4 regions of the Janthinobacterium sp. HH106 genome follow, and region 3 is predicted to be linked to each of the others. Evidence: predicted binding sites of a transcription regulator. Region 3 holds the regulator's gene; each other region holds the start of a gene.

Region 1 (7,370 bases), on a different contig from region 3:
GGCGCTGTTGCCAACATACAGCGCGACCGTCTGCTCGATGCTGCCGAAGATGCTGGCGCCGGCCGCGTCGCGCATCTCGATGCGCACCGTGTCGCCGAACTTCAGGTACGCCGTTTTTGGCGCGCCGTGTTCGATGGTTTCATACATGCGCACTTCGGCCAGGCAGCAGTAACCGACGCCGCCGTTTTCGATGCTGGAGCCGAACAGGTTGCCCTGCTTGTTCGACACGGTGCCGGAGCCGACGATGCTGCCGGCGCCCAGTTCGCGCGTCTTCGCCGCATGGGCGACGAGCTGCGCAAAATTGAAGGTCATGTCTTCGCCCGCATTTGGTTTACCGAACGGTTTGTCGTTCAAGTCCACCAGCAGCGGCAGGTGCAATTTGCTGTCCGCCCAGTCGGCACCCAGTTCGTCGGGCGTGACGGCGACGGGCGAAAACGCGCTGGCCGCCTTCGACTGGAAGAAACCGAAGCCCTTGGCCAGTTCGCCCGGGATCAGGTTGCGCAAGGAGACGTCGTTGACCAGCATCACCAGCCGGATCGCTTTCGCCGCGTCGTCCACGCCGGCGCCCATGGCCACGTCGCCCGTGATCACCGCCACTTCCGCTTCCAGGTCGATGCCCCACTCTTCCGACAGGGCGAAGATGGGGTCGCGCGGGCCGATAAAGCTGTCGGAGCCGCCCTGGTACATCAGCGGGTCCGTGTAGAACGAGGCCGGCACTTCCGCGTTGCGCGCCTTGCGCACCAGTTCCACGTGGTTGATGTAGGCCGAACCGTCGGCCCACTGGTAGGCGCGCGGCAGCGGCGAGTGGCACAGATTGGCATCAAACGGCTGCGCGTCCGGCGCCTGGCCCGCGTTCAGGGCCGCGTAGGCCTGTTCCAGTTTCGGCGCCACGGCATCCCAGTTGTCGAGCGCCGCCTGCAGGGTGGGAGCGATGGCGGCCACGCGCTGGTACTGGCGCAGGTCGCGGCTGACGATGATCAGGGCGCCGTCGCGGCTGCCGTTTTTCAGGGTTGCGAGTTTCATGGAGTGTGTTCCTTGTTAGGCTTAGTGTTCAGATGGATGCCGTGGGCGGCGCTCAGGCTTCGGCCGGCGCGTGCATCCAGGCGGCGTGCTTCGGCGCGCGGCGCGTCTGCGACCATTCTTCCAGCATTTCCCATTTGACGGCGTCCAGTTTGGCCATCATCTCGGGCGTGCCCACGTTGGCTGCCAGTTCCAGGCGGTGGCCGTTGGGGTCGAAGAAATAGATCGACTGGAAGATGGCGTGGTTCACCGGGCCCAGCACCTCGATGCCGGCGGCCACCAGGCGCTCCTTGGCGGCCAGCAGTTCCTCCATGCTGCCCACTTCCAGCGCCAGGTGCTGCACCCAGGCCGGGGTATTGCGGTCGCGGTCCATCGGCGGCTGCGTCGGCAGTTCAAAAAAGGCCAGCACATTGCCCTGGCCCGCGTCGAGGAAGACGTGCATGTACGGGTCCGGCGCCTTGGTCGACGGCACCAGGTCTTCGGCGATGGCGAGGACGAAATTCATGTTCAAATGCTTGACGTACCACTCGACGGTTTTCTTCGCGTCGATGCAGCGGTAGGCGACGTGGTGGATTTGCTTGATCTTCATAATGTCTGTCTCCGATGGATGGCGGGTTTTTCAGCTTTTCACCATTAGAATCGAGTTACAGCTATCATACAAACAATTTTTAACCATCGATTTATCGGATTATCTTATGAGTCCCAGCCTGCGACAGATGCGCGCCTTCGTGGCGCTGGCCAAGACCGGCAGTTTTACCCTGGCCGCCGAATACCTGCACGTGACGCAGTCCGCCTTGAGCGGCTTGATCAAGGAACTGGAGAGCGTGCTGGGCGTGCGCGTGGTCGAGCGCAGCACGCGCAAGACGCAGCTGTCGGAAATCGGCCGCGAACTGTATCCGCTGTTTGAAAAGATGATCGAGGACCTCGACGGCGCCATGGCCGGCATCGCCCAGCGCAAGGCCCTGAAGACGGGCCTGGTGCGCATCGCCGCGCCGCAGATGATGGCGTGCACCCTGCTGCCGGAAGTGATCGCCGCATACCGCCAGGCGCACCCGGAGGTGCAGCTGCGCCTGGTCGACTGCCCCGTGGAAAACGTGTCGGCGCGCGTCTTCAGCGGCGAAGTCGATTTCGGCATCGGCCCCGAGCGCGATCCGACGGCGGAAATCGCCGCGCAAGTGCTGTTCGAGATGCCCTTCGTACTGGTCTTCCCCGAGCAGCATCCGCTGCAGCAGAAAGAGCGCGTGACCTGGGCCGACGTGGGCGACTATCCGTTCATCTCGCTGCAGGGGCAATTTACGGAGCGTTTGCTGCGCGACATGCACGGCGCGTTTCGCGAACTGTCGCTCAATCCCTATAACGAAGTGACCTTCATGACGACGGCGCTGGCCATGGTCAGCGCCAACCTCGGCATCACGGTCTGCCTGCCGTACGCGGAGCCGATGGTCAAACTCTACAAATTGCACATGCGCACCCTGCACGAGCCGGAACTGACGCGGCGCTTTTTCGTCTACACGAAGACGGGGCGTTCGCTGTCGCCGGCCGCCGAAAGCTTCATGGCATTCCTGTTCCGCTTTGTCGAGACGCACGAGTGGAACGTGGGAGCGGGCGGCGGCACGGCCCGCGAGGCGCTGTCGGCCGGCGGCCCGGCCGGCGCCCCTTTATAATGGCGCATCGCCCCTTATCCACTTGCACCATGACCCAGCCTGACCAGCACGCCCTGTCTGCCACCGACGCCGCTACCATCGCCATCAACCAGCGCATGAACAAATTCGACGGCCATGAGCAGGTCTGGCTGTTCGGCTACGGCTCGCTGATCTACAAGGCGGACTTCCCCTATATCGAACGGCGCCCCGCCAGCATCGAAGGCTGGACGCGGCGCTTCTGGCAAGGTTCGCACGACCACCGGGGCACGCCGATGGCGCCGGGCCGGGTCGCCACCATCGTGCCGCAGGCGGGCGCCGTGTGCGACGGCATGGCGTATCTGATCACGCCCGAAGTCTTCGCCCACCTCGACCACCGCGAAAAAAACGGCTACCTGCGCCTGGCCACCGACATCACCTTCGACGATGGCAGCAAGGTCGAAGGCCTGGTGTACATCGCCAACGAGGAAAACGCCGCCTTCCTCGGCGCCGCATCGGAACTCGATATCGCGCGCCAGATCGCCCGATCAAACGGCCCCAGCGGTCCGAACAGCGAGTACCTGCTGCACCTGGCCAGCGCCCTGCGCGAACTGGGCAAGAGCGATCCGCATGTCTTTTCCATTGAGCAACATCTGGCGCAGATGCAGGAACAGGATAATGCCGCACGATAGCGCCGCAGCGCACCCCTGCGGCATCAGCGCTGACGCTGGTTTAACTTAAAACAAATCCAGCTGCCCCGCATTGCCTTTTTTTACTTTTGCACCCAATGGCGGCACCACCAGTGGCCGGCGGAACTGCGTGCAATCGAGCTGTTTGAAGCGGCCACCCTTGCCGTGCAGCCCCAGCCGGTGCACGGCCTTTTCAAAGCGCTGGCGGATGAGGTCGGCCCACACGCCTTCGCCCCGCATGCGCGCGCCGAACGCGCTGTCGTAATCCTTGCCGCCACGCATTTCGCGCACCCGGTTCATCACGCGTTGGGCACGCTCCGGAAAGTGCGCTTCCAGCCATTGCTGGAACAAGGGGCTCACTTCCCACGGCAGGCGCAGCACCACGTAATGGGCGTGGATGGCGCCCGCGTCGCGCACGGCTTCGAGCAGCTGCTCGATTTCCGGCTCCGTCACGAACGGGATGATGGGCGCGATGCTCACGCCCACGGGAATACCCGCGTCCGTCAGGGTGCGGATGGTGCGCAGGCGCCGCGCCGGGGCGGCCGCGCGCGGCTCCAGGGTGCGCGCGATGGCCGGGTCCAGCGTCGTGACAGTGACGGCCACGGCAGCCAGGCGCCTGGCCGCCATGGGCGCCAGCATGTCGATATCGCGCTCGATCAGCGATGATTTCGTGATCAGCGCCACGGGGTGGTCGCATTCGTGCAGCACTTCCAGCACGCGCCGCGTCAGCTGCCGTTCGCGTTCGCACGGCTGATACGCATCGGTATTGACGCCCAGGGCGATCGGTTCGGGCACATACGACGGCTTGGCCAGTTCGCGCCGCAACAGTTCGGGGGCGTTCACCTTGGCGTAGATGCGGCTTTCGAAATCCAGGCCCGGCGACAGGCCCAGGTAGCTGTGCGTGGGGCGGGCAAAGCAATAAATACAGCCATGTTCACACCCCCGGTACGGGTTCAGCGACACGTTGAAGGGCAAATCGGGCGAAGCGTTGCGCGTGAGAATGGTGCGCGCCTGTTCGTCGCTGACCTGCGTCTTCCATCCCGGCGCCGCCGCCTCCCCAGCCGCCTCGCCCAGGCCGCCCACGCTCCAGCCGTCATCGAAACCGGCGCGCGCATGCGTCTCGTGGCGCCCCAGCAGATTCGAGACGGCCCCGCGCCCCTTTTGCGCTTTCAGCGATTGCGGCGGCAACATGGCTTGCCCGGCGAAGCTGTCATCGTGCTCTGGAATGATTGCTTTCATGAACGGCCCCATCAACTGTATATACGTACAGTATACTATGCCGCTGTGCGGCCAAGATCAAGGGCTACCGTGCTGTCGTTTCAAGCTTTTTCGCCATGCGGCATGACATAACTCAACTGCTGCGCCACAAAGCCGTCAAATGCCGTGATCAAGGGAACGAAGCGGGAAGCGTCCTGCTCCAACTGCATCAGGGCATAGCACGTCGCTTCCAGGGTCGATAACTGGTCTGGCGCATGCGCCTTGCGGATCAGATAATGGGAAGCGGGTGTATCGCGCAGCGGCAGGCGCGGCAGCTGTTGCAACAGGGGATTCAGATACAGCATCTTGCGGCTCTTGCGCCAGGTGGCGTCCAGCACCACCAGCCGCAATTGGCTCGAAAATCGGGCCGGATCGAGCAAGATGGACGGGTCGAGCGCTGGCGGCGGCGCGATGCCCAGCGAACGGTCGCCTGGCGTATCCGGGTACAGCAGCACATTGTGCTTGTCGGCCAGCAGTTCAGCGAGCGCCTCCGGGGCAAACTGTTCGCCCGTCAGCAGGCGGCTGTTGGGCAGGCTCAGATGCAGCAAGCGGGCGCTGCCCTTGGCGTTGTGGACTTCCAGCGGATGCTGGAGGATCAGCACGTCCACGGCGTGGGCGACGGGGGCAGTCCAGCGACAAATGCAGCTGGACGCAGCGCGCAGGCAAACCGGGCAGCGTGCGCGTTTGGCGGGTTCAGCCTGGAAGGAGGATGCGGCGCCAGGGCTGGCGATCGCGCTGGAAATAGAGCGGGAGGTACGGCGGGTGGTCATGGCGGAGCGCGTTCGCGGCTGTCTTCAAGCCGCGATTGTAGCGCCCGTGCCATGCCAAGGGAAAGCTGCGCTTAAAACACCTGCGCTTAAAACTCTTCCCAGTCGTCGGCACCGGATGCCACCGTCGTCTTCGGTGTGCGTGCACGCACAGCTTCCGCTGGCGCCGCCTTGCCCGGCGCAGGCGCGGCCACGGCGGGTGCCGGCGTCCGCGGCGTGGCGTGCCGCATGGCAGGCCGCACCGCAGCTTTGATGGGCGCCGACGCCGTCACGGACGGGCCAGCACTGGCCGAAACATAGCGCTGTGTGGCATCGAGCTTGAACACGCCCACCACGTCGGCCAGCTTGGCTGCCTGTTCCTGCATGGATTCGGCCGCCGCCGCCGCTTCTTCCACGAGGGCCGCGTTTTGCTGCGTCACCTGGTCCATCTGGCCGATGGCCCGGTTGACTTGTTCGATGCCGGTGCGCTGCTCATCGCTGGCGTCGGTGATCTGGTTCATGATCTGCGTCACGTGGCTGATGCTTTGCACGATCTCGTCCATGGTGCGGCCCGCCTTGTCCACCAGTTGCGAACCGGCCTCGACCTTTTGCACGGAATCGTCGATCAAGCCCTTGATTTCCTTGGCCGCCGCGCTAGAGCGCTGCGCCAGGTTGCGCACCTCGGAGGCCACGACGGCAAAACCACGGCCCTGCTCGCCGGCGCGGGCCGCTTCGACGGCCGCGTTCAGGGCCAGGATATTCGTCTGGAAGGCGATGGCGTCGATGACGCTGATGATGTCGACGATCTTGCGCGAGGAATCGTTGATCGAGCCCATGGTGCTGACCACTTCCGAGACCACCACGCCACCCTTGCTGGCGATCTGCGAGGCGTCGATGGCCAGCTGGTTGGCGCTGCGCGCATTGTCGGCGTTGAGTTTCACGGTGGAGGTCAGCTCTTCCATGGACGATGCCGTCTCTTCCAGCGAACTGGCCTGCTCTTCCGTGCGCGACGACAAGTCCAGGTTGCCGGCCGCGATTTCGCTCGACGCCGTGCTGATCGATTCGGTGCCGGCGCGCACCTGACCCACGATACTGACCAGTTTATCGTTCATGTTTTTCAGCGCGTGCATCAATTGCCCCGTCTCATCGCGGCTTTCCACGACGATATGGCTGGTCAGGTCGCCGGCGGAAACGGCTTGCGCCACCTCGACTGCACGCGTGATGGGACGCGTGATCGAGCGCGTGATCCAGTAGGCGCAGGCAATGCCCAGCAAGATGGCCACCACGCCCAGCGAGATCAGCAGCAGGCGGCCGTTTTCGTAGCGCGAACGAATTTGCGCAGCCGTTTCGTCGAGCAATTTGGCTTCCAGCAGTTCCAGCTTCTTCAACGACGCCAGATAGATGTCGCGCTTGGCGACCATGTCGCCTTCGTACAGGCGCTTGCCCAATTCCAGATCGCCCGCATTCTTGGCCTTGAACACATTCTTGCGTACTTCCGTGTAAGCCTTGCGCGTGCTCAGCACCTCCTGGTACAGCGATTGCTCTTCGGCATTCAGCTCGCTTTTGCCGATAGCGTTCTGAATTTCCGTGGCGCGTGCCGACGAGACGGCCATTTCCTGTTCAAACTGCTTCTGGTGTTCGGGATCGCCGACTTTCCAGGCGGCCGCCGTGCGCGCCGCGTTCACCTCGATGACCTTGGTCCATTCACCAATCAGGCGCTCGTTGCGCACCTTGACGTTGACCAGCGCATCGGTTTCCTTGCTGGCGCTTTGCATCTGCACGATGCCCACCACGGTCAGGGTCGTCAACAGGAGCAGGACGGCGGCAAAACCGCCACCGAGACGTACGCCGATTTTGAGGTTTTTCATTGCGTGATTCCTATCTGAAAAAACAATGCACAGACGCCACGAAACCGACGTGCTGCTACGTATCAATATAGCAGGCATCTGCCGTGCGGCAATCACGAGCGGCGACGCAACGGCAGGCGCGTCACCAGAATGGCAGCACGCCGCAGCGCACCACTTTGGAGCAGATTGTGA
Region 2 (7,370 bases), on a different contig from region 3:
TGAGCTGATGCAATTGTCTAATTATTTATTCTTTACCACGACGTGCGAACAAGCACTGGGGTTCTACACGCAATGCGGGCTGGGCAAGATTACCGAGGTATTGCGATTTGGCGTCGATGGCATGCCTGTCCCGCATGAAGCCATGCGCGGGAAAATCATGCATGCACGGTTTGAGGGGCCAGGCGTGTTGTTCTTTGCTTCGGATAATGATGATGCGGAGCCAATGCGAGGGTCTGCGCATATTTTGCAGATGAAGGACAGGCAGTTAACAAAACAGCTGTTTGACAAGTTGGCGGATCAAGGTGTGGTCACGACACCGCTCGCCGTACAGATTTGGGGCGATTATTTCGGTAAATTGACCGACCGGTTCGGGGTGCAGTGGATGTTGAACTGTCCTGTCTGAATTGCCTAGACGAGGGGGAACCATCCCTCGTCCAGCGTCTGCCGACCGGGAGTTGATGCAAAAAAACAGCGGCTGCCCATGCCGGCGCAGCCGCTGTTTCTTCAGGTGGACACGGCGATCAGAACTTCACCCACAGCCGGCCGAAATACGAGGCGCCGTTCAGGCCGAATTGCACGCTGTCGTATTTGAAGCCGTTGTCCGTCTCGTCCGCGTTTTGCGTGGTCGGCTTGACGTTGAAGATGTTGTTGCCGCCAAAGGTCAGCTTGGTATTTTTGTTGATGCTGTAGGTGAAGCTCAGGTCGGCCGAGGTCTTGGCCGCGTAGCGGGCGTTCGGTACGCCCTCGGCCGTGCCGCTGAAGGTGCCCAGGGTTTGCGGGCCAAAATAAATGATGCGCAAGTCCGACTCCAGCTTGCCCGTGATGTAGTCGAAGCCCAGGGTGGCTTTCGAACGGGGGCCGCCCTGTTCGATGAACAGGCGTTCGCGTTCGGACAGCAAGACATCCTCGAAGCCCGTCAGCGAGGCGGGCGTCTTGACTTTCGTCACTTCCGTTTTGCTCAAATTCAAGGCCAGGAAGGTGTTCAGGCGGTTGCCGGCGAATTCTCCCTTGTGCGAGGCCGTCAGGTCCAGGCCACGCGTGCGCGTGTCGATGGAGTTGACGAAGAATTGCGCTTCGCCCACGCCCAGCAGGGCCAGGCGCGCGGCCAGGTCCGGGTAGTTGTCGGCATTGAAGCGGCCCGACAGCACGATGCGGTCCTTGATCTTGATATTGTACAAGTCGGCCGTCACGGAAATGGCTTGCGTCGGCGTCCAGGTGGTGCCGAACGTAAAACTGGTGGATTTTTCCTCTTTCAGCTTGGGAATGCCGGCCGCATTGGCGACGGTGCCACCGTTCGGCGCCAGCACCACGTCGGTAGGCACGCCGCCGATGAAGTCGGTGAAGGTGGACGAGAAATACACTTGTTGCAACGATGGCGCGCGGAAGCCCGTGCTGGCCGAGCCACGCAGCAGCACGTTGGGCGCCACTTTATAGCTGGCGGCCAGCTTGCCCGTCACGGTGGAGCCGAAATCGCTGAATTTTTCGTAGCGCAGGGCGGCCTGGGTTTTCAGGCGTTCCGTCCAGTCCAGTTCCACGTCGCCATACGCGGCGATGCTGTGGCGCTTGGCCTTGGTGGCGTCGCCGGGCTGGAAGCCGGGAAAGCCCTGGCTGCCCGCATTGCCGCCCACGCCCACGCCGTCGGCATCGATGTAGGAGTTCGGCTCGCCGGCCATGATCTTGTATTCTTCGCTGCGGTATTCGGCGCCGAAGGCCACGTTCATGCCGCTCAGTACCGTGTCGTAGTAGCGGCTGAAATCGGCATTGCTGGTCAGCTGCTGGAACGAGAAGCCACCCGCGTCAAAGTTGCTGGCGCTGACGCCCTTGCCGCCATTCATCAGGTCGAGGTTGGCGATCGAGGCGTTCAGGGTATGGCTGATGTCGTAGCGCATCTTGTTGTAGCCATAGGTTTGCGAAAAGTCCGCATGCCATTCGCCGATCTGGCTGCGGTGGCCGATGGTGGCGTACTGGTCGTCGATCTTGCCGTTAATGAACGGTACGAAACCGTCCGGGTACATGGCGGCCGAATTGCGCGATGGAATGTCGTCGCTGCCGATGCCGCCCCGGCCGAACGCGGCGCTGGACGCGTCGCGCGTCTGCGCGCCGGCCGTGAAGTACAGCTTGCCCGTGCCGCTGGTGGCGTAGTCGCCATTGACGTACAGGGTCTTGTTCTTGGACTTGGTGTCGCCGATGATGCGCATGCTGTCCGCGTCGGCCCGGTTCGAGCGGCCCCGGTCCAGGTATTCGCCCGTGATGGCAAGCGTGCCCTTGTCGCCCAGCGCGATGCCGCAGTAGGCGGAGGTCATGTAATTCTTGCCGTCGCCTTCCGAGTACTGGCTGTAGCCGGCCACCGCTTCGCAGCCCAGGCTTTTCTTCAGTTCGATGTCGATCACGCCGGCAATGGCGTCCGAGCCGTACTGGGCGGCCGCGCCGTCGCGCAGCACTTGCACGTTCTTGATCGCCAGCAAAGGAATCGCATTCATGTCCGTGCCCGTGTTGCCGCGGTTGCGCGCACCGAACAGGTTGACCAGGGCCGTCGTGTGGCGCCGCTTGCCATTCACCAGCACCAGGGTCTGGTCGGAGCCGAGGCCGCGCAGGGCGGCCGAATCGATCAGGTCGGCCCCGTCGGCGCCCGTCTGGCGCGTGGAGTTGAACGAGGGCGAAATGTATTGCAGCGATTGCGCCAGATCAAACTGGCCGCCTTGCTCGGCCACCCGGGAAATGGGGATGATATCGACGGGCACCATGGTATCGGTGGCGGAGCTGGCGACCCGGCGCGAGCCGACCACGCTGACCGTTTGCACGGGACCGTCCGTGGCGGCCGCTTCCGTGGACTGGGCCATGGCGGCGGGACTGAAGGCGGCCAGGGCGGCGCTGCCGTACAGGCTGATGAGGATGGCTTTACGCAAGGTGGTGAGGGTCGGCACGCAGTGTCTCCAAGTGGCTGATGAGCAAGATTCGTGACTTGATTCTAGTGCCATCATTTCAGCATTCACCAGCGATACTTCGTTTTGTTATTACAAATTTGCTGTAACTGTTGTTTCCTGGTTGATTCTCTTTTGGCCGCTGCCGAGCTTGCCTTGTACTGGTGCGTGATGCCCCGTTCAGGTGCTGCGCTGCACCATGCCGCCCACCCAGATTGCCTGCGTGCTGTATTGCACCTCGATCAGACACGGCTGCTGCGTCACGTGGCCCTGATGCAGACGCAGCGACTGTTGCAAATGTGCCGATAGCGCGCCTGCCGCCACGCCCGTGGCGCTGTCTTCCAGCGCCGGGTCGCGGTGGTTGAAGTTGCGTCCTTCATATTCGCTCTCGCCCGTGCGGCAATACGCATAGCAGCCGCTGACCTGATGCAAGGCGCTCCAGTCGGCGATCAGTTCCAGGTTAGGCCGCAGCGCGCGCAGGGTGGTGCGGTCGGCCACTTCCAGCAGCAGCTTCGGGCTGCCGACGGAGGCGATCACGGGCGGCGACAGCAAGTGCATGTGCTGGCCCATCAGTTCCGACGGCACATATTTTTCCAGCATGACGACCGGTGCCGGCTGCGATGTCAAGCCGATGAATATCCCTTCCGCGCGGCGCACCAGCTGCAAGGCTTGCCCGCGCATGGCCGTGCTCACCGTCAGCGCCGGCGGCGCGCCGGGCGCCGTCAGCAGCACATGCGCGGCCGCCAGGGTGGCATGCAGGCACAAGGGACTGTGCGTGTGCGGATAAAAATAGTCAAGCACGATGGCACCGTCCGCCTGCCGGTCGAGGAAGACGCAGGCGCTGACCTGGCGTTCGCGCGCGAAGGTCTGGCGCGCCGTTTCGCTGCTGCCGCCGTTTTCCACGACCAGTGCCGCATTGCCGCCGCCGGGGGCGGCGCCGAAACATTTTAATAAGTGGACGATCATGGCGGTCGATGGGCAAGATAAAACATCAGCATAAACGAAAATAAGTGCAAAGCTTCGCGATGTCTTGGCTGGGTGGAGTCAAAGGCTGCGCCTATTGACGCTTTCGTGGAAGTGACATATCAGCAGATGATATACTTCCAGCATGAGGACCGATCCTGCCATCGATACATTGCTGGACATGGATGGTTCCATCCTCGACCAGGATGGCGGTTATTGGATCAAGATAGAAGCCAGGCGGACGGAAGTGTCGGATGAGATTCCTCACGGCATACGCTACTCGCTGACGCTGCACGAACCGTATGGCAAACGCATCCTCGGTTACGACAATGCGCACATGGTAAAGCCGCCAAAGAAATTCAAATATGCGGGACGCATCGTGGCATTCGACCATAAACACCGGCATCCGTCAGATCAGGGAGTGCCATACGAATTCAAGGATGCGCAGCATCTCATCAATGATTCTTTTGCTGACGTGGACCGCATTTTGCTGGAGGTAAAAAAGCAATGAAACCGATTTTTATTGGCATCATGCCGCAAGAGAAAATCCGCGAACGCGTGCTCGCCATCGCTCGCGGCATATATAAACCGAAGGCGGATGAGCCCAAGGTCTGGTTCACTTCGATCAAATCGCTGGCGGAAGTCCTGAGCGACGAAAACCGGGCGTTGTTGCACGTGATTCTGGAAACGCAACCGGAATCCATCTCTGCATTGGCTGAGACAACGGGCCGTAAACCTAGCAACCTGTCGCGCACATTGAAAACAATGTCCAATTACGGCATCGTGGAATTGAAACGGGAGCGAAATCAAGTTCGCCCCGTAGCCACAGCGACGGAGTTTCGCATAGTTGCTAATTGATTTGCCGGACTATCAATTTGGTCCGTCATGCGACAGGCCAAAGCCTAGCGCGGGCCGGCAGACGCTCCGTGTGCCCATCAAAATGAACACTATCCGACTGGAACCGGCTACTTGATTCCAGATGAGTATAATATACTGTGTTTACATACAGTATTGAGGTAGATCATGTGGGGCGCCGTCTTACCCGAGTATGCTGAGTTGTACTGCCTGAGCAATTTCAGCTTCCTGCATGGGGCCTCGCATGCGGAAGAGCTGGTGGCGCGCTCCGTGCAGCTCGGTTACAAGGCGCTGGCCATTACTGACGAGTGTTCGCTGGCCGGCGTCGTGCGCGCCCATGCGGTGGCCAAGCGGGCCGGTTTTCACCTGATTATCGGCGCGCATTTCCATTTGACGCAGGCCGACGGCAGTCCGGGGCCGTCCCTGCTGGCCCTGGTGCGCGATATCGATGGTTACGGCAACTTGTCGGAACTGATCACCATGGCGCGCACGCGGGCGGCCAAGGGGCGCTATCTGCTGACGCCCGATGATTTCACCGCGCCTGCGGCGGAGTTTGCCCATTTGCGGGGCTTGCCCGGCTGTCTGATGATCTTGCTGCCCAGCTATGCGGCCGAGGCGGAAACCGTGCGCGCGCAGGGTGAGTGGATGGCGTCCACCTTTGGCCGCGAGCGCAGCTGGATCGGCCTGAACCTGCTGCAGCGGGCGCAGGATGACGCGCACCGCAGCGCCGTGCAGGAGGCGGCGCAGGCGCTGGGCTTGTCCGTGGCAGCCGTCGGCCACGTGTGCATGCACGTGCGGTCGCGCAAGCCCTTGCTCGACACCCTGTGCGCGATCCGCGTGGGCAAACCCGTGGGCGAGTGCGGCTATGCGTTGGCGCAAAATGCGGAACAGCATCTGCGCGCGCGCTTGCGCCTGGCCAATGTGTATCCGCCGCAAGCGCTGGCGGAAACCGTGCGCATCGCCGGTCAGTGCACGTTTTCGCTCGACAGCCTGCGTTATGACTATCCCGTCGAGCTGGTGCCGCACGGCCACACGCCGGCGACGTATCTGCGCGAAGAAACGTATGCGGGCGCGCTGCTGCGCTTTCCTCTCGGTATTCCAGCCAACGTGCAGGAGCAGATCGAACAGGAGCTGGAGCTGATCCGGGATCTTTCCTACGAAGCGTATTTTTTGACCGTCTACGACATCGTGCGCTTTGCGCGCTCGCAAAACATCCTGTGCCAGGGCCGGGGTTCGGCCGCCAATTCGGCCGTCTGCTATTGCCTGCACATCACGGAAGTGGACCCGGCGCGCGGCAATTGCCTGGTCGGGCGCTTCATGTCGCGCGAGCGCAACGAGCCGCCCGATATCGACGTCGATTTCGAGCACCAGCGGCGCGAAGAGGTCATCCAATATATCTACGGCAAATATGGGCGCGAACGGGCCGCGCTGGCGGCCGTGGTGATCAGCTACCGGCCGAAGAGCGCCTTGCGCGACAGCGGGCGGGCGCTGGGGATTGATTTGGCCATCGTGGAAAAGGTGGCCAAGGCGCACCGCTGGTTCGACGGCAAGCGCGATCTGCTCGAGCGCCTGGCCGAATGCGGGCTGGACCCGGAAGCGGAATTGTCGCAGCAGTGGGCGGGCCTGGCGCAGCAGCTGCTGGGCTTTCCCCGCCATCTGTCGCAGCATCCGGGCGGCTTTGTCATCGCTCAGGGAAAGCTGTCGCGCCTGGTGCCGATTGAAAACGCGACCATGGCCGAACGCAGCGTCATCGAGTGGGACAAGAACGACCTGGAAGAACTGGGCTTGATGAAGGTCGACGTGCTGGCGCTGGGCATGCTGTCGGCCCTGCGCCGCGCCCTGGAACTGGTGAGCGGGCGGCGCGGCGAGGAATTTCGCCTGCAGGATATTCCCGCCGAAGACCCCGCCACCTACGACATGATGTGCCAGGCGGACACCATCGGCGTATTCCAGATCGAGTCGCGCGCGCAGATGAGCATGCTGCCGCGCCTGCGGCCCCGTGAATTCTACGACCTCGTCATCGAGGTGGCGCTGGTGCGCCCCGGGCCCATCCAGGGCGGCATGGTGCATCCTTATCTGCAGCGGCGCCAGCAGAAAGAGCCGGTCGAGTATCCGAAGGGCCTGGACAAGGCGCTGGGGCGCACCCTCGGCATCCCGATTTTCCAGGAGCAGGTGATGCAGGTGGCCATCATCGCGGCCGATTTCACGCCCGGCGAGGCTGATGAGCTACGGCGCGCCATGGCGGCCTGGAAACGCAAGGGCGGCATGAACAATTACAAGGAACGCATCGTCGAAACGATGGTCAAAAATGCGTATAAACGGGAGTTCGCGGAGGCCATCTTCAGCCAGATTGAGGGCTTTGGCGAATACGGTTTTCCGGAGTCGCACGCGGCCAGTTTCGCCCTGCTGACGTACGCCAGTTCCTGGCTGAAATGCCACGAACCGGCTGCCTTCCTGTGCGCCTTGCTCAACAGCCAGCCCATGGGCTTTTATAGCCCTTCGCAACTGGTGCAGGATGCGCGCCGCCATGGCGTGCAGGTGCTGCCCGTCGACGTGGCCGTCAGCGGCTGGGAGGCGGCGCTGGAAGCGCCGGCAGGGCAGGGCGGGCAGCGTGATGCACCGGCCGTGCGC
Region 3 (7,370 bases):
GCGCTTGGCTTCCGGCGTGACGGCCTTCAGGTCGTACAGCGAAACGGTTTGCGCCGCATCTTCCAGCAGGTCGAGGATATCGTCCTGGCGCGTGATCAGCTGATGGATGTCGTCGCGGTCGATCGGCGTGATGAAGGTCTTGTGCAGCATTTCCACGGTGGCGTAGGTGACTTTGTCCGCCTGTTTCTCGATGCTTTCGATCGCATGCACGCGGTTTTCCAGGTCGTCGAAATTGGTCATCAGGCCGAGCATCTCTTTCGCGCCCTTGACGCACAATTCCGCGTGCTGGTTAAACAATTCAAAAAACTTGCCCTCAGTGGGCATCAAGCGTCCAAACATGTCATTCTCCGTTAAGCATTGAGTCGTGTTATTTACTACAGAAAGCCGCCCCGTATGAGGGGGCGGCCAATGGAATATCAGTGCTGCTGAGTCTTAGTCGCCTTGGTAAAGCGCCAGGCCACCACTGTAATTGCCAAATTTGGTGTACTGCCCCATGAAGGTGAGGCGGATGCTGCCGATTGGACCGTTACGTTGTTTGCCGATGATGATTTCGGCCGTCCCCTTGTCCGGCGAGTCGGGGTTATACACCTCGTCGCGGTAAATGAACAGGATCACGTCGGCATCCTGCTCAATAGCGCCCGATTCGCGCAAGTCGGACATCACGGGACGCTTGTTCGGGCGTTGTTCCAGCGAGCGGTTCAACTGTGACAGCGCGATCACGGGGCAACCGAGTTCTTTCGCCAGGCCTTTCAAGCCACGCGAAATCTCGGAAATCTCCGTGGCGCGGTTGTCGCCCGGCGTATTGGCCGACATCAGCTGCAAGTAATCGACGATGATCAGGCCCAGCTTGCCGCACTGGCGCGACAAACGGCGCGAACGGGCGCGCAATTCGATCGAGTTGAGCGCCGGCGTTTCATCGATGTACAACTGCGCGTCGTTCATCTTCTGGATTGCATTCGTCAGGCGCGGCCAGTCTTCGTCGTTCAGGCGGCCCGTGCGCAGGCGGTGCTGGTCCAGCTGTCCGACGGAGCCGAGCATACGCATGGCCAGCTGGGCGCCGCCCATCTCCATCGAGAACACGGCCACGGGCAAGCCGCTGTCGATGGCCACGTTTTCGCCGATGTTGACGGAAAACGCCGTCTTGCCCATCGACGGACGGCCCGCCACGATCACCAGGTCGCCCGGCTGCAGACCCGAGGTCATGCGGTCGAGGTCGATGAAACCGGTGGGCACGCCCGTGATTTCACTCTGGTTGTCGCGGCTGTACAGTTCGTCGATGCGCTCGACCACCTGCGTCAGCAGGGGCTGGATGGCGGTCCAGCCCTGGGCGCCGCGCGCGCCTTCTTCGGCGATGGCGAAAATCTTCGATTCGGCCTCGTCAAGCATCTGCTTGACTTCCTTGCCTTGCGGGCTGAAGGCCGTGCCGGAGATATCGTCGGCGACGGTAATGAGCTTGCGCAGCACGCCGCGGTCGCGCACGATCTCGGCATAGCGCCGGATGTTCGCGGCCGATGGCGTGTTTTGCGCCATGGCGTTCAGGTAAGCGAGTCCGCCCACGTCATCGGCCTTGCCGAGCTGGGTCAGGGTTTCAAAAACAGTAATGACATCGGCTGGCTTGGAAGCGTTAACCATCTTGACGATTTGCTCGAAGATGATGCGATGGTCATAGCGATAGAAATCCTCCGCATGCATGAAGTCGGCGATGCGGTCATAGGCGGCATTGTCGCGCAGCAGACCACCGATAACGGATTGTTCTGCTTCGATCGAATGCGGCGGAATACGGAGGGAATCCAGTTGCGGATCAGAGGGGGCGTTCATGGCGCGAATTATACCCGCTTCGGCGTGCCGGCAAAAATAAAGGGCTGAAAATGAGCGAAAAAAAGGCCACAAAAAAGCCGGGCGAACCCGGCTTTTCATAGTGCGGCAGCGCTTGCGGGCCAGGCCCGCAGACGATTACGCGTTCGCGTCTGGAACGACAGCGATAACAACTTCCACGACCACGTCGGTGTGCAGAGCAACCGAAACGTTGTGCTCGCCAACGATCTTCAGCGGGCCGGTAGGCATGCGGATTTGTGCTTTTTCAACAGCAAAACCTTGCTTGGTCAGCGCTTCAGCGATGTCGAAGTTGGTGACGGAACCGAACAGACGGCCATCGACGCCAGCTTTTTGAGCAACTTGAACGGTCAGGCCGCTCAGTTTTTCGCCCTGGGCTTGCGATGCGGCCAGTTTGGCGGCAGCAGCTTTTTCCAGTTCGGCGCGCTTGACTTCGAATTCAGCCACAGCGGTTGCCGTAGCACGACGTGCCAGGCGTTGCGGGATCAGGAAGTTACGTGCGTAACCGTCTTTGACTTTGACGACTTCGCCGAGGTTACCGACGTTTACAACTTTTTCTAACAGAATGATTTGCATAGTTCTTCTCCAGGAATATCTGACCGATTAAGCGTGGTGCAGATCGGTGTATGGCAGCAGCGCGAGGAAGCGAGCGCGCTTGATTGCGGTGTCGACTTGGCGCTGGTAGTGCGCTTTGGTACCGGTCAGGCGTGCTGGCATGATCTTGCCGTTTTCCTGGACGAAGTCTTTCAGCGTGTCGACGTCTTTGTAGTCGACTTGCTCAACGTGAGCTGCCGTGAAGCGGCAGAACTTCTTACGTTTGAACAAAGGGTTTTGCTGTTTGCGTTTTTCTTTAAGCTTGAGCTTATTTTTGTCGAACTTTTTACCGAATGCCATGTCAGGCTCCTGTATCTAAAATGCGCTAGTCAGAATTGACTGCACTAAAATCAATGATGTGAAACACCAAACTCTTGCTGTTGCGGCTCTTCCTGGCCAGGAAACCCGTGAACTGATACACCCCGCCCAAGCTTGCCTGACTGAACCGGCCTGAAATTTCGCCAGCGGCTAGCGCGGCAACATCAAACTCGGTCAAACGGGCAATCCCTGCTTCCATCTGCTGCGAACTGTGTTGCAATACTGCATTCACAATCGGCAGCCCTGCCGGGGTATAGCGCAATATTTCGCGCTCGGCAATGATGGCGGTGACTTGTAGCTGGTTCAGCGCACGATCCTGGTCAAGAATTAAGCTGCTGCTGCGGCTGGAGCGGCTGCTGGTGCTTCGGTGCGGTGGCTTTTGGCCGCGTCTTCGCGTTGTACCGATTTCATCATCGGCGAAGGAGCTGTTTCAGCTTTCTTCATTTTAACGGTCAGGTGACGCAACACGGCATCATTGAATTTGAATGCTGTTTCCAACTCGACCAGGGTCTCGTTGTCGCATTCGATGTTCAGGCAGATGTAGTGTGCTTTAGGCAGCTTTTGGATCGAGTAAGCCATTTGACGGCGGCCCCAATCTTCCACGCGGTGAACCGAACCGCCGCGGGTGGTTACGCTGGCTTTGTAGCGTTCGATCATCGCGGGCACTTGCTCGCTTTGGTCCGGATGGACGATAAAGACTATTTCATAATGACGCATGCAAACTCCTTCAGGTCGGATTGATAATCGCCCACCCCGGCGTCAAGACGGGTGTGGGAAGGTCAGCCGAAGATTATAACCGCCTTTTGCAAACGTTTCAATCATTGCTTGCGCCAGCACCCGAAAAGCCCGCGGACCACCGTGCTTTTCGACCGGGAACAAGTATTTCTTGCGAAATTCGCCGAAAACACGGAAATCCCCTTGCATAGTGGGCGATACTGTACAAAAATACAGACTGTTCATATAGACAGCATTTTAGTATGCACCCACCGCTCATGATCAAGCTGACAGCACGACAAGAACAAATCCTGAACCTGATCAAGGACGCGATTGAAAACACGGGCTTTCCTCCCACCCGTGCCGAAATTGCCAATGAACTGGGTTTCAAATCGGCCAATGCGGCCGAGGAGCATTTGCAGGCCCTGGCCCGCAAGGGCGCGATCGAGATTTCGCCCGGCACCTCGCGCGGCATCCGCCTGATCGGCGCGGCAGCCGAAGCGCCGCCATCGAAAGTGCCGGCGGCACTGCTGATGTCGCTGCCCCTGATCGGCAGGGTGGCCGCCGGTTCGCCCATCCTTGCCCAGGAAAACCTGGAAGCGAGCTACAACGTGGACCCCGCCCTGTTTTCGGCCAAGCCCGACTTCCTGCTGAAGGTACGCGGCTGGTCCATGCGCGACGCCGGCATCATGGATGGCGATTTACTGGCCGTCAAAAAGGTCGACAGCGCCAAGAATGGCCAGATCGTCGTGGCCCGCATCGGCGACGAAGTCACGGTCAAGCGCTACAAGAAGACGGGTTCCGTCATCGAATTGCTGCCGGAAAACCCCGATTTCAAGGTCATCACCGTGTCGCCGGAAGATGAATTTGCCCTGGAAGGCTTAGCAGTCGGCTTGATGCGCAGCTGGCACTGATTGAGCGCGCCCTCATAAACCTACTGCGCAGCCCACTCTCGGGCATCCGTTGCTCGCTAGCTGGGCGCCCCCGTACAATGTACAGCTCCGCTACTCAACCCGATATTGGACTTGCTCGCTACGGTTTCTGAAGGCACGAAGACATTACCATTGAACGGCGAAAAACAAAGGGCCGCAACAGCATGACTGTTGCGGCCCTTTTCATTTGTCCGGCGACTTATACATCGAGTGCTTGGCGGAAATCCTCAAGCAGATCCACCTCATCCTCGATACCGACGGAGACGCGGATCAGCGATTCGGCGATGCCCATGCTGGCGCGGCGCTCGGCGCCCATCTCATAGAAGATCGTGTGGGCGACGGGAATGACGAGGGTACGCGTGTCGCCCAGGTTGCTCGCGGGAATAGCCAGATTCAAACGATTGAGGAAATCGAAGCAATCGATGCCATCCTTCAATTCAAAGCTGAACAGCGAACCATAGCTGCGGAACAGGTCGCTCGCCAAGGCGTGCTGCGGGTGCGACGGCAAGCCCGGGTAGTGCACGGCCGCCACTCTCGGGTCGGCCTGCAACATGGTGGCCAGCGCCAGGGCGTTCGAGCAGGTGCGGTCCATGCGCAAGGCCATGGTTTCCGCGCCGACGGCGATATGATGCGCAGCTTCCGGACCCAGCGAGGCGCCGAAGTCGCGCAAGGCCTTGGCACGGATCTGCGCGATGCCCCACTGCGCGGGCGCCGCCTTCTTGTAATTCTCGAAAATATTCGGATACTGCGTCCAGTCGAACACGCCCGTGTCCGTCAAGCTGCCGCCCAGCGCATTGCCGTGGCCGCCGATGGATTTCGTCAAGGCATTGACCACGAGGCCCGCGCCCACGGCTTTCGGGCGGAACAAATACGGCGTCGTCATCGTGTTGTCGACGATGTACAAGATGCCCTTTTCGCGGCACAGGTCACCGATTTTTTTCAGGTCGGCGATCTGCGTGCGCGGATTGGCGATGGTTTCCACGAACACGATGCGCGTGGCAGGCGTGATGGCGGCCGCCACGTTGGCCACCTCGGTGGCGTCGACGAAGGATACGGCGATGCCCTGCCCCGTCACCGTTTGCCACAGGCTGTTGGTGTTGCCAAACAAAAAGGCCGACGAGACGACATGGTCGCCCGCGCGCAGCAGCGACTGCACCACGGCGCCGATGGCGCCCATGCCGGTGGCGAAGCACAAGGTCGCCACGCCGTCTTCCATCTTGTTGACCTTGTCTTCCAGCGCGGACACGGTGGGGTTGCCCTGGCGGCCATAGCGGAAACCGGGTTCCTTGCCCTGGAATACGGAAGCGAGCTGGCGCGCATCGCCGTAGCCGAAGGCGACGGAGGTGTGCACGGGCTTGTGCAGCGAACCATGCTCGATGCCCTTGCGGCGGTCGTTATGCAGGATGGTGGTGGTAAAGCCGTAGTTTTTTTTATCGTTCATGATCGCGGAGCAAAAAAAGCCCGGCGCTAGCCGGGCAAGATAATTACGCTTCTGTCGTTGCCAGGTTCAGGTTCAGCTGGGAACGCGGCGTATCTTCGGGCGCTGCCGCCTTCGGATGGTGGCGCGCATATTCCAGGCGGTCCAGGTATTCCTGCGACACGTCGCCCGTCACGTAGACGCCGTCGAAGCACGAGGCCTCGAAGTTGGTCAGGGCCGGGTTGACGTCGGCGATCGCCTGCTTGAGCGCGCCGATATCCTGGTAGACCAGGTAATCGGCCGTGATTTCGCGGCACACTTCTTCCGTCGTGCGGCCGTAGGCGATCAGCTCGTCGCGCGTCGGCATGTCGATGCCGTACACGTTCGGATAGATGACGGGCGGCGCGGCCGAGGCGAAGATGACTTTCGTCGCGCCCGCTTCACGCGCCATCTGCACGATTTCACGGCTGGTGGTGCCGCGCACGATGGAATCGTCGACGAGCAAGACCACTTTATCCTTGAATTCGGACGGGATCGCGTTGAGCTTCTGGCGCACGGATTTCTTGCGCGCCGCCTGGCCCGGCATGATAAAGGTGCGGCCGATGTAGCGGTTCTTGATGAAGCCTTCGCGGTATTCGATGTTCAGCGCCATGGCCAGCTGGATGGCGGCCGGACGCGAGGAATCGGGAATCGGCATGACCACGTCGATATGCACGCCTGGCAATTCGGCGCGGATCTTCTCGGCCAGGTATTCGCCCATTTTCAGGCGCGTGGCGTACACGGAGGCGCCGTCGATGACGGAGTCGGGACGGGCCAGGTAGACGAATTCGAACACGCAGGGGTTCAGGCTGGCATTGTCGGCGCACTGGGCGCTGTGCAATTTCTTGTCGGCATCGATGAAGACGGCTTCGCCGGGACCGATGTCGCGCACGAAGCGGAAGCCCATGCCTTCCAGGGCCACGGATTCGGAAGCGATCAGGTATTCGGGACCCTGCTCCGTTTCATTGATGCCCAGGCACAGCGGGCGGATGCCGTGCGGGTCGCGGAAGGCCAGCAAGCCGACGCCGGCGATTTGCGCGACGGCGGCATAGCCGCCCTTGACGCGACGGTTCAGCACGGTCACGGCCTTGAAGATGGCTTCCGGGTCCAGGTTCAGGCCCGTCGTCGCTTCCTGGATTTCATGCGCCAGCACGTTGAGCAGCACTTCCGAATCGGAATCGGTATTGATGTGGCGGCGGTCGTTCTTGAACATTTCCAGCTTCAACTGTTCCCAGTTGGTCAGGTTGCCATTGTGCGCCAGGGTGATGCCGAACGGCGCATTCACATAGAACGGCTGTGCTTCCTCTTCGCTCGACGAACCGGCCGTCGGGTAGCGGCAATGGCCGATGCCCGTCGTGCCTTGCAGCGAACGCATGTTGCGCGTGCGGAAGACGTCTCGCACGAGGCCGTTGGCCTTGTGCATGGAAAACATACTGCTGTGATTGGTCGCAATCCCTGCCGCGTCCTGACCGCGATGTTGCAGGAGCAACAATGCATCATAGAGCAATTGATTGACAGGTTGA
Region 4 (7,370 bases), on a different contig from region 3:
CGACCAGCTGGCGTCCCCGTTGCGTCAGCCGCGTGCCGCCGCCGCCCTTGCCGCCCGTCAGGCGTTCGACCAGCGGCTCGCCGGCCAGGTTGTTCATCGCGTCGATCGCGTCCCAGGCCGCCTTGTAGCTCATCTTGACGAGCTTGGCCGCCTGCGTGATGGAGCCGCACTCGGCGATGGCGCCCAGCAATTCCACCCGGCCGGCGCCACCCAGGTGCTCGCCTCCCACCGTCATCCATACCGAGCCTTGCAGGCCGATTTCCGCTGCCGCTGATTTATCCAATGCGTTCACCCAATGCCATGTGTTCTTCCCTGTTATCGATCTGTCCGTCGCGCAAGTACAGCACATGCTCGCCCAGGATGCGCGCATCTTCCGGATCATGAGTGATCAGGATCATGGGCACGTCCAGGCGCTGCTGCCACTGGCTCAGTTCCAGGCGCATTTTGACACGCAGGGCCGGATCGAGGGCGGCGAACGGCTCGTCGAGCAGCAGCGCGTTCGGCTCGGCCACGAGCGCCCTCGCCAGCGCCACCCTTTGGCGCTGGCCTCCGGACAACTCGTCGGGAAACTGGTGCGCCAGTTCCTGCAAGTGGAAGGCATCGAGCCAATGCTCGACCGTCTGCAATTTTTCGCGCGCACGCGGATTGAACCAGCCGCGCGCCAGGCCGAAGCCCACGTTCTGGCGCACCGTCAGGTGCGGGAACAGCGCGTAATCCTGGAACAGGTAGGCGACATTGCGCTGCTGCGGCGGCAAGTTGATGCCGGCGGCCGAGTCGAACAGGGTACGCCCGTTCAGGCGGATATGGCCCGCATCCGGTGTAAACAGTCCGGCAATGGCTTTGAGGGTCATGCTCTTGCCGGCGCCGGACGGGCCATACATGGCGATGCGCTGGCTGCCGGAGGTGCATTGCACGTGCAGGTCGAAACGGCGTTTGCCGGAGCGCAAGGTAGCGCGAATGTCGAGGTCGAGTTGCATGGGCGTCATCATAGGCCTCATTTGTGCGCGACGCGTCCGGGCGCCAGGCGGCCAGCCGACAGCAGCACCACGATGCAGACTAGCGAGATAATCACGACCAGCGTATTGGCCACGTCATCCTGGCCCGCCTGCACGGCTTCATACACGGCCACCGACAGGGTCTGCGTCTTGCCGGGAATGCTGCCGGCCACCATCAGGGTGGCGCCGAATTCGCCGAGCGCGCGCACGAAGCCCAGCAGCACGCCGGCCAGGATGCCGCGCCAGGCCAGCGGCAAGGTGACGCGGAAGAAAATCGCCAGCTCCGAAATGCCCAGCACGCGGGCCGCCTGCTCGAGCTGCCCGTCGACCGCCTCGAAGGCGGCGCGCGCGGGCTTAAAGACGAGGGGAAAGGCGACCACCGTGGAAGCGATCACGGCGCCCTGCCACGTAAAGATCAGGTTGATGCCGAAGTTGTCCTGCAGCCAGACGCCCAGGGTGCCGCGCCGGCCCAGCAGCACCAGCAGGTAATAGCCGAGCACGGTGGGCGGCATCACCATCGGCAGGGTCAGCAGGGCGTCGAGCAGCTCGCGCCCGGGAAAGCGCGTGCGCGCCAGCAGATAGCCCGTACCGATGCCGAGCAGCAAATTGAGCGCCGTGGCCCACGCCGCAACTTTGAGCGACAGGGCCAGCGCGGTCCAGGCGATATCCATGTACAGTCTTTTTACTTTATGGCTTTTTAAACCCGTACTTGGCCAGGATGGCTTGCGCAGGTGCCGTCTGCAGGTAGCTGACGAAGCGCTTCGCTTCGGCCGCATTGCCGCTGCCCTTGATGGTGGCGATCGGGTACAGCACGGGCGCGTCGAGCGGCACGTCCAGCACCACGTTCACCTTGTCTTTCATGATGGCCGCGTCGGTGGCGTAGACAAAGCCCGCATCGACTTCGCCGCGCGCCACATAGTCGAGCGACTGGCGCACGTTCTGCGTGCCGATGGCTTTCGGCTGCACGGCTTCCCACAGCTTCGCCTTCTTCAGCGCGCCTTCCGAATAGCGGCCGACGGGCACGCTGGCCGGGTTGGCGATGGCCACGCGGGTCACGCCCTTGTGCGTCAGGTCGGCCAAAGCTTTGATGCCCAGCTTGCTATCGTGCGGCACGATCAGCACCAGGCTGTTGCCGACGAAGTCCATGCGGTCGGCCGGCAATACCAGGCCCTGCTTTTGCGCCGCATCCATGGTTTCCTGGTCGGCAGAGGCAAACACGTCGACGGGCGCGCCCTTGACGATCTGCTGCAGCAGCACGCCCGAGGCGGCAAAGTTCAGGGACACCTTGCTGCCCGGATACTGCGCCTCGTAGCTTTGCGCCGCATCCTTGAACGCGTTCGTCAGGCTGGCCGCGGCCGACACGACCACTTCGCCGGCAAGGGCGGAGGTAGCGGCAGTGGCGAGCAGGGTGACGCCAAGCAGGCGGGCGAGGGAGGTGAGGCGCAAGGTGAGGCACATGAGCGTATCCTGAATGAGAAAAGAACCAGGTCCGTAATATACACCGATATATAGCGTTCTGCCATTGCACAGATCAAGCCGGTACCAGGCCGATTCCCTGATATACTGTATATAAACACAGTATATCGAGGTGCACCATGGAATTGACGGACAAGCTGGAAATCCTGGCCGACGCGGCCAAGTACGACGCTTCCTGCGCCAGCAGCGGCGCGCCGAAGCGCGATTCCATCGGCAAGGACGGTTTTGGCGCCACCTCGGGCATGGGCATTTGCCACAGCTACACGCCGGACGGGCGCTGCGTCTCGCTGCTGAAAGTGCTGTTGACCAATTACTGCCTGTACGATTGCCAGTACTGCGTCAACCGCCGTACCTCGAACGTGCCGCGCGCGCGCTTTACGGTGGCCGAAGTGGTGAAACTGACGGCCGACTTTTACCTGCGCAACTACATCGACGGCCTGTTCCTCAGTTCCGGCATCATCCAGTCGGCCGACTACACGATGGAGCAACTGGTGCAGGTGGCGCGCGAGTTGCGCGAGGTGCACCAGTTCCGCGGCTACATCCACCTGAAAACCATCCCCGACGCCGATCCGGCCCTGGTCGCGCAGGCGGGCCGCTATGCCGACCGGCTCAGCGTCAACATCGAACTGCCGACCCAGGACAGCGTGCAGAAACTGGCGCCGGAAAAGAGCGTGCACACGATCAAGCTGGCCATGGGCGCCATCCGCCGCAAGCTCGATGAAAAGGCCGAAGAACCGCGCTCGCCGCGCTTCGCGCCGGCCGGGCAAAGCACGCAGATGATCGTCGGCGCCGACGCCAGCGACGACCAGCAAATCCTCGCCACGGCCGAGACCTTGTACGGCAGCTATAAACTCAAGCGCGTGTACTACTCGGCCTTCAGCCCGATTCCCGACAGCCCGAAAAGCGTGCCGCTGGCGCCGCCGCCGATGCTGCGCGAACACCGGCTGTACCAGGCCGATTTCTTGCTGCGTAGCTATGGTTTCCAGGCCAGCGAACTGCTGCCCGCCAGCGGCGGCAACCTGGCGCTCGACATTGATCCGAAACTGGCGTGGGCGCTGGCGCACCGCGAACAATTTCCGCTGGACTTGAACCGCGCGGCGCAGCACATGATCGCGCGCGTGCCCGGCATCGGCCTGCGTAACGCGCAGCGCATCGTCGACCTGCGCCGTTTGCGGCAAGTGCGCTATGCCGACCTGTCGCGCCTGCGCTGCAGCATGAAAAAGATTGCCCCCTTCATCATCACGGCCGACTACTTTCCCGCACGCGACACCACCGCCTCCGAACATTTGCGCCGCGCCATGGCGGACGCACCGCAGCAATTGAACTTATGGCCGGAGCTGCAGGCAGCATGAAAGAGATCAATGAGCGCGTGGTGCGGCTGGCGCAATCGTTCGACGCGTGGCGCGCGGCCGCGCGCGAACTGATCGCGCGCGGCGTGCCGCCTGCCGACGTGGCCTGGCAATCGCAGCCCGGCGAGGGCGACCTGTTTTCCTCCACGCCAGAGGCCACGGATACCGGCGCGCCACCGCTGCGCCTGCCCCGCCAGCTGGTGGAACTGCTGGAGAGCGCCGCCTGTTTCAACGTGCATGACCGCTGGGCCTTCCTGTATCAGGTGCTGTGGCGCTGGCAGCAGGGCCAGCACGACGTGGTGTCCCCGGCCGACGCGGACGGCGCGCGCCTGCACGCCATGGTCAAGGCCGTGCACCGCGAGGAGCACGACATGCATGCCTACGTGCGCTTCCGCGAGCGGGCCGAAAGTGACGGCGCGCCCCGCTTCGTGGCCTGGTTCGAGCCCACGCACGCGGTGCTGCCGCAGGTGGCGCGCCACTTCGCGCGCCGCATGGGCTCCATCAGCTGGATGATCGCCACGCCCGGCGCCAGCATGTTGTGGGATGGCGCCACCTTGCACGCGGGACCGGCCCTGCTGCGCGGCGCGGCCGACATCGACGATGCGGGCGAAGCGCTGTGGCTGACCTACTACCGCAGCATCTTCAATCCCGCGCGCGTGAATGCGGACTTGCTGCACAGCCATATCCCTTCGCGCTTCTGGAAAAATTTACCCGAAGGCGCCATCGTGCCCGCCATGCTGAGCGGCGCGGCCAACGGCGAGCGGCGCACGGGCCAGACCGCCAGCGTGGGACAGCGGCAGGGCGCCGCCATGATCCCGATCAGCGCAGAGCGGGCCCAGCCCGCGCGCGCGACTGCCACGACGCTGGACCAGTGCCGACGCTGCGCGCTGTGGCAGCACGCCACGCAAGCCGTGCCCGGCACAGGCCCGCACACCGCCCGCATCATGCTCGTCGGTGAACAACCGGGCGACCAGGAAGACCTGGCCGGACTGCCCTTCGTCGGCCCGGCCGGGACACTGCTGGACCAGGCCATGCAGGAAGCGGGCCTGGCGCGCGACAGCATCTATCTGACCAATGCTGTCAAGCATTTCAAGTGGGAACCGCGCGGCAAGCGCCGCCTGCACAAGACGCCTGCGCAGCGCGAGATCCTCGCCTGCCATGGCTGGCTGGAAGAAGAGATCGAACGTGGCAAACCACAGGTGATCGTGGCGCTGGGCAGCACGGCACTAAAATCTGTGCTGCAGGATGGCGCGGTCAGCATGACGCCGCTGATCGGCACGCCCATCGAACACGACGGGCGCTGGGTGGTGGCCGTGTATCACCCGTCGTACGTGCTGCGCGCACGGGACGAAGAGAGCCGGCGCCAGGCGTATGCGGTGATAGTCGATGGCTTGCGGCATGCGCTGCGGCTACTGCAGGAGCCGCATCACGGCGTCGCCGCCGGCACTTCCTGCGCCTCGTCGCGCCTCGCATAGCGCTGCGCAATCACGGCGCAGATCATCAGCTGAATCTGGTGGAACAGCATCAGCGGCAAAATCACCATGCCCAGCGAGTGCGTGGCAAACAAGACCTTGGCCATCGGTACGCCGCTGGCCAGGCTTTTCTTGGAACCGCAGAAAACGATGGCGATTTCATCTTCCTTGCTAAAGCCCAGGCGGCGGCTGATGAAGGTCATCAGGCCCAGGACCAGGGCCAGCAGCACGATGCTGAACACGCCCAGAGCGACCAGGGTTTCCACCGAGATCGTGTGCCACAGGCCTTCACTGACGGCTTCGCTGAAGGCCGTGTAGACCACCAGCAAAATGGAGCCCTGGTCGACGAACTTGAGCATGGCCTTGTGGCGGTCGACCCAGCGGCCTATCCAGCGGCGCAGGAACTGGCCGGCCAGGAAGGGCAGCAGCAATTGCATGACAATCGATAAAACGGCGTCGACCGACGACTTGCTTTCCGCGCCCTTGGCCACCAGCAAACCCACGAGGATGGGCGCAAGAAAAATGCCGATGAAATTCGAGGCCGAGGCGCTGCAGATGGCGGCCGGCACGTTGCCGCGCGCCATGGCCGTCAGCGCGATCGACGATTGCACGGTCGATGGCAGCGCGCACAGGAACAGGATGCCCACGTACAGCTCGGGCGTGAGGAAGGTCAGCGCCAGCGGCCGCAGGGCCAGGCCCAGCAGGGGGAACAAAATAAACGTGCTGGCCAGCACCAGCAAATGCAGGCGCCAGTGCATGACGCCGGCCACCACGGCTTCGCGCGACAGCTTGGCGCCATGCAGGAAGAACAGGGCGCCGATGGCAACAGTGGTGATATTGCCGAAGACCACGGCCGTCTGGCCCGTGCAGGGCAGGAAGCTGGCCAGCGCCACGGTGACGAGCAGGGCGATGGTGAAGTTGTCGGGTTTCAGATTGCGCAGCAGGGCGGCGGAAGAAAAAGAAGACATGCGGTGGCCTGGTAGCGGCCCAGCCTTGCAACACTGCGCCATGGATGACAAAAAGCGCCGGAATCGGCGCCAGTGCTGGCTATTCTACCGTTGAACTCGATTCCTCATCGCTAAAAATCATACAGTGAGAATGACGAAAATTTGCTATCCGCATTATTCGCGCTTTCAATGATTCATCTAAAAAGAAACAGAATTTCTACAAATATAATATTTTCATAGATAAATAAACAATGCCAATTTACACTGATTTGTTCCAAAAACTATAACTACATCTAGGGTCAATATGTATAAGTTACCTCTTGTTTTAGCATCACTTGCGTTGACTGGCTGCGCATCCGTCGCGGGCGAAAAATTTCAGCCTGTATCGATCCAAACCATTCATGAGAGCAAGGAAGTGTCCGGTATTGGCTGCAATCTCAGCAACGATGCTGGGAACTGGTTCGTTGTCAGCCCTGGCAGCGTTATGGTGCATAAGAGCACTGGCGACATGATCGTCGACTGCAAGAAAGGCAATTTGTCTGGAAGTTCGACTCTGGTATCGAAGTCGAATGGTGCCGTATGGGGCAATATTCTACTGGGTGGTGGCATCGGCTACATTGTCGACCGGAACACGGGGGCGGGCTTTGATTATCCCAATACAACGACAATCCAGATGCGGGACATCGTTGCGGCCCCGGTGACACTGACGCCTCCGCAAGCAACTGCCGAAACAGTCAAGACCAACTGAAATAGACAAAAAAATGCCCTGTCCGCAGACAGGGCAACCCGGAGTAAAGTACAGCGCGAGGGATTAACCGGCGGCTTTGACTTTCAGCTCGTTCTTGATTTCTTTCACGCCGCTCACGGAAGCGACGATCTGCACGACGCGGTCACCCGCTTCGGCGCTCGGCACGTCGCCCGACAGGACGACCACACCTTGCTGGGTTGCTACCTTGACTGGCAGGGCAGCGGCTTGCGCATCGGCGCTCAGGGCGGCCTTGGCCGAGGAAGTGATGGTTTCATCAGGGACGGCTGCGGCGGCGTTGGCGGCCACGACGGTGTCAGCAGGAGCTTGTGCTTTTGGGGCGGAGTCAGCTGCATGCGAAGCGGTGATCGAGGCGCCCGACAGTA

Evidence for each region. The regulator LexA, encoded in region 3, represses DNA repair genes until DNA is damaged. The targets are predictions, from matches to a motif close to ACTGTATNNNNATACAGT.
Region 1: a site for LexA is predicted at 4,582-4,599, ahead of JAB8_RS05400 (PA0069 family radical SAM protein). Genes of this name have one in related genera too.
Region 2: a site for LexA is predicted at 4,877-4,894, ahead of JAB8_RS24275 (error-prone DNA polymerase). Genes of this name have one in related genera too.
Region 4: a site for LexA is predicted at 2,558-2,575, ahead of JAB8_RS06650 (putative DNA modification/repair radical SAM protein). Genes of this name have one in related genera too.

What each region holds. Positions count from the first base shown of each region.
Region 1 covers NZ_LRIC01000008.1:222,436-229,805, forward strand. The annotation lists gene JAB8_RS05380 (fumarylacetoacetate hydrolase family protein) at 1-1,023, opposite strand, end outside; gene JAB8_RS05385 (VOC family protein) at 1,076-1,609, opposite strand; gene JAB8_RS05390 (LysR family transcriptional regulator) at 1,716-2,684, shown strand; gene JAB8_RS05395 (gamma-glutamylcyclotransferase) at 2,714-3,331, shown strand; gene JAB8_RS05400 (PA0069 family radical SAM protein) at 3,377-4,519, opposite strand; gene JAB8_RS05405 (tRNA-uridine aminocarboxypropyltransferase) at 4,648-5,316, opposite strand; gene JAB8_RS05410 (methyl-accepting chemotaxis protein) at 5,442-7,199, opposite strand.
Region 2 covers NZ_LRIC01000063.1:23,150-30,519, forward strand. The annotation lists gene JAB8_RS24250 (glyoxalase/bleomycin resistance/extradiol dioxygenase family protein) at 8-403, shown strand; gene JAB8_RS24255 (TonB-dependent receptor) at 522-2,924, opposite strand; gene JAB8_RS24260 (PhzF family phenazine biosynthesis protein) at 3,102-3,887, opposite strand; gene JAB8_RS24265 (DUF6516 family protein) at 4,030-4,395, shown strand; gene JAB8_RS24270 (transcriptional regulator) at 4,392-4,742, shown strand; gene JAB8_RS24275 (error-prone DNA polymerase) at 4,908-7,370, shown strand, end outside.
Region 3 covers NZ_LRIC01000040.1:18,093-25,462, reverse strand. The annotation lists gene JAB8_RS15730 (DUF47 domain-containing protein) at 1-339, opposite strand, end outside; gene JAB8_RS15725 (replicative DNA helicase) at 433-1,818, opposite strand; gene rplI (50S ribosomal protein L9) at 1,954-2,409, opposite strand; gene rpsR (30S ribosomal protein S18) at 2,437-2,727, opposite strand; gene priB (primosomal replication protein N) at 2,753-3,052, opposite strand; gene rpsF (30S ribosomal protein S6) at 3,073-3,462, opposite strand; gene JAB8_RS29105 (hypothetical protein) at 3,505-3,705, opposite strand; gene lexA (transcriptional repressor LexA) at 3,738-4,373, shown strand; gene JAB8_RS15695 (cystathionine gamma-synthase family protein) at 4,591-5,832, opposite strand; gene purF (amidophosphoribosyltransferase) at 5,876-7,370, opposite strand, start outside.
Region 4 covers NZ_LRIC01000012.1:123,141-130,510, reverse strand. The annotation lists gene JAB8_RS06670 (TOBE domain-containing protein) at 1-235, opposite strand, end outside; gene JAB8_RS06665 (ATP-binding cassette domain-containing protein) at 276-986, opposite strand; gene modB (molybdate ABC transporter permease subunit) at 995-1,666, opposite strand; gene modA (molybdate ABC transporter substrate-binding protein) at 1,683-2,453, opposite strand; gene JAB8_RS06650 (putative DNA modification/repair radical SAM protein) at 2,591-3,823, shown strand; gene JAB8_RS06645 (UdgX family uracil-DNA binding protein) at 3,820-5,295, shown strand; gene JAB8_RS06640 (bile acid:sodium symporter family protein) at 5,247-6,260, opposite strand; gene JAB8_RS28875 (hypothetical protein) at 6,544-6,987, shown strand; gene JAB8_RS06630 (BON domain-containing protein) at 7,051-7,370, opposite strand, start outside.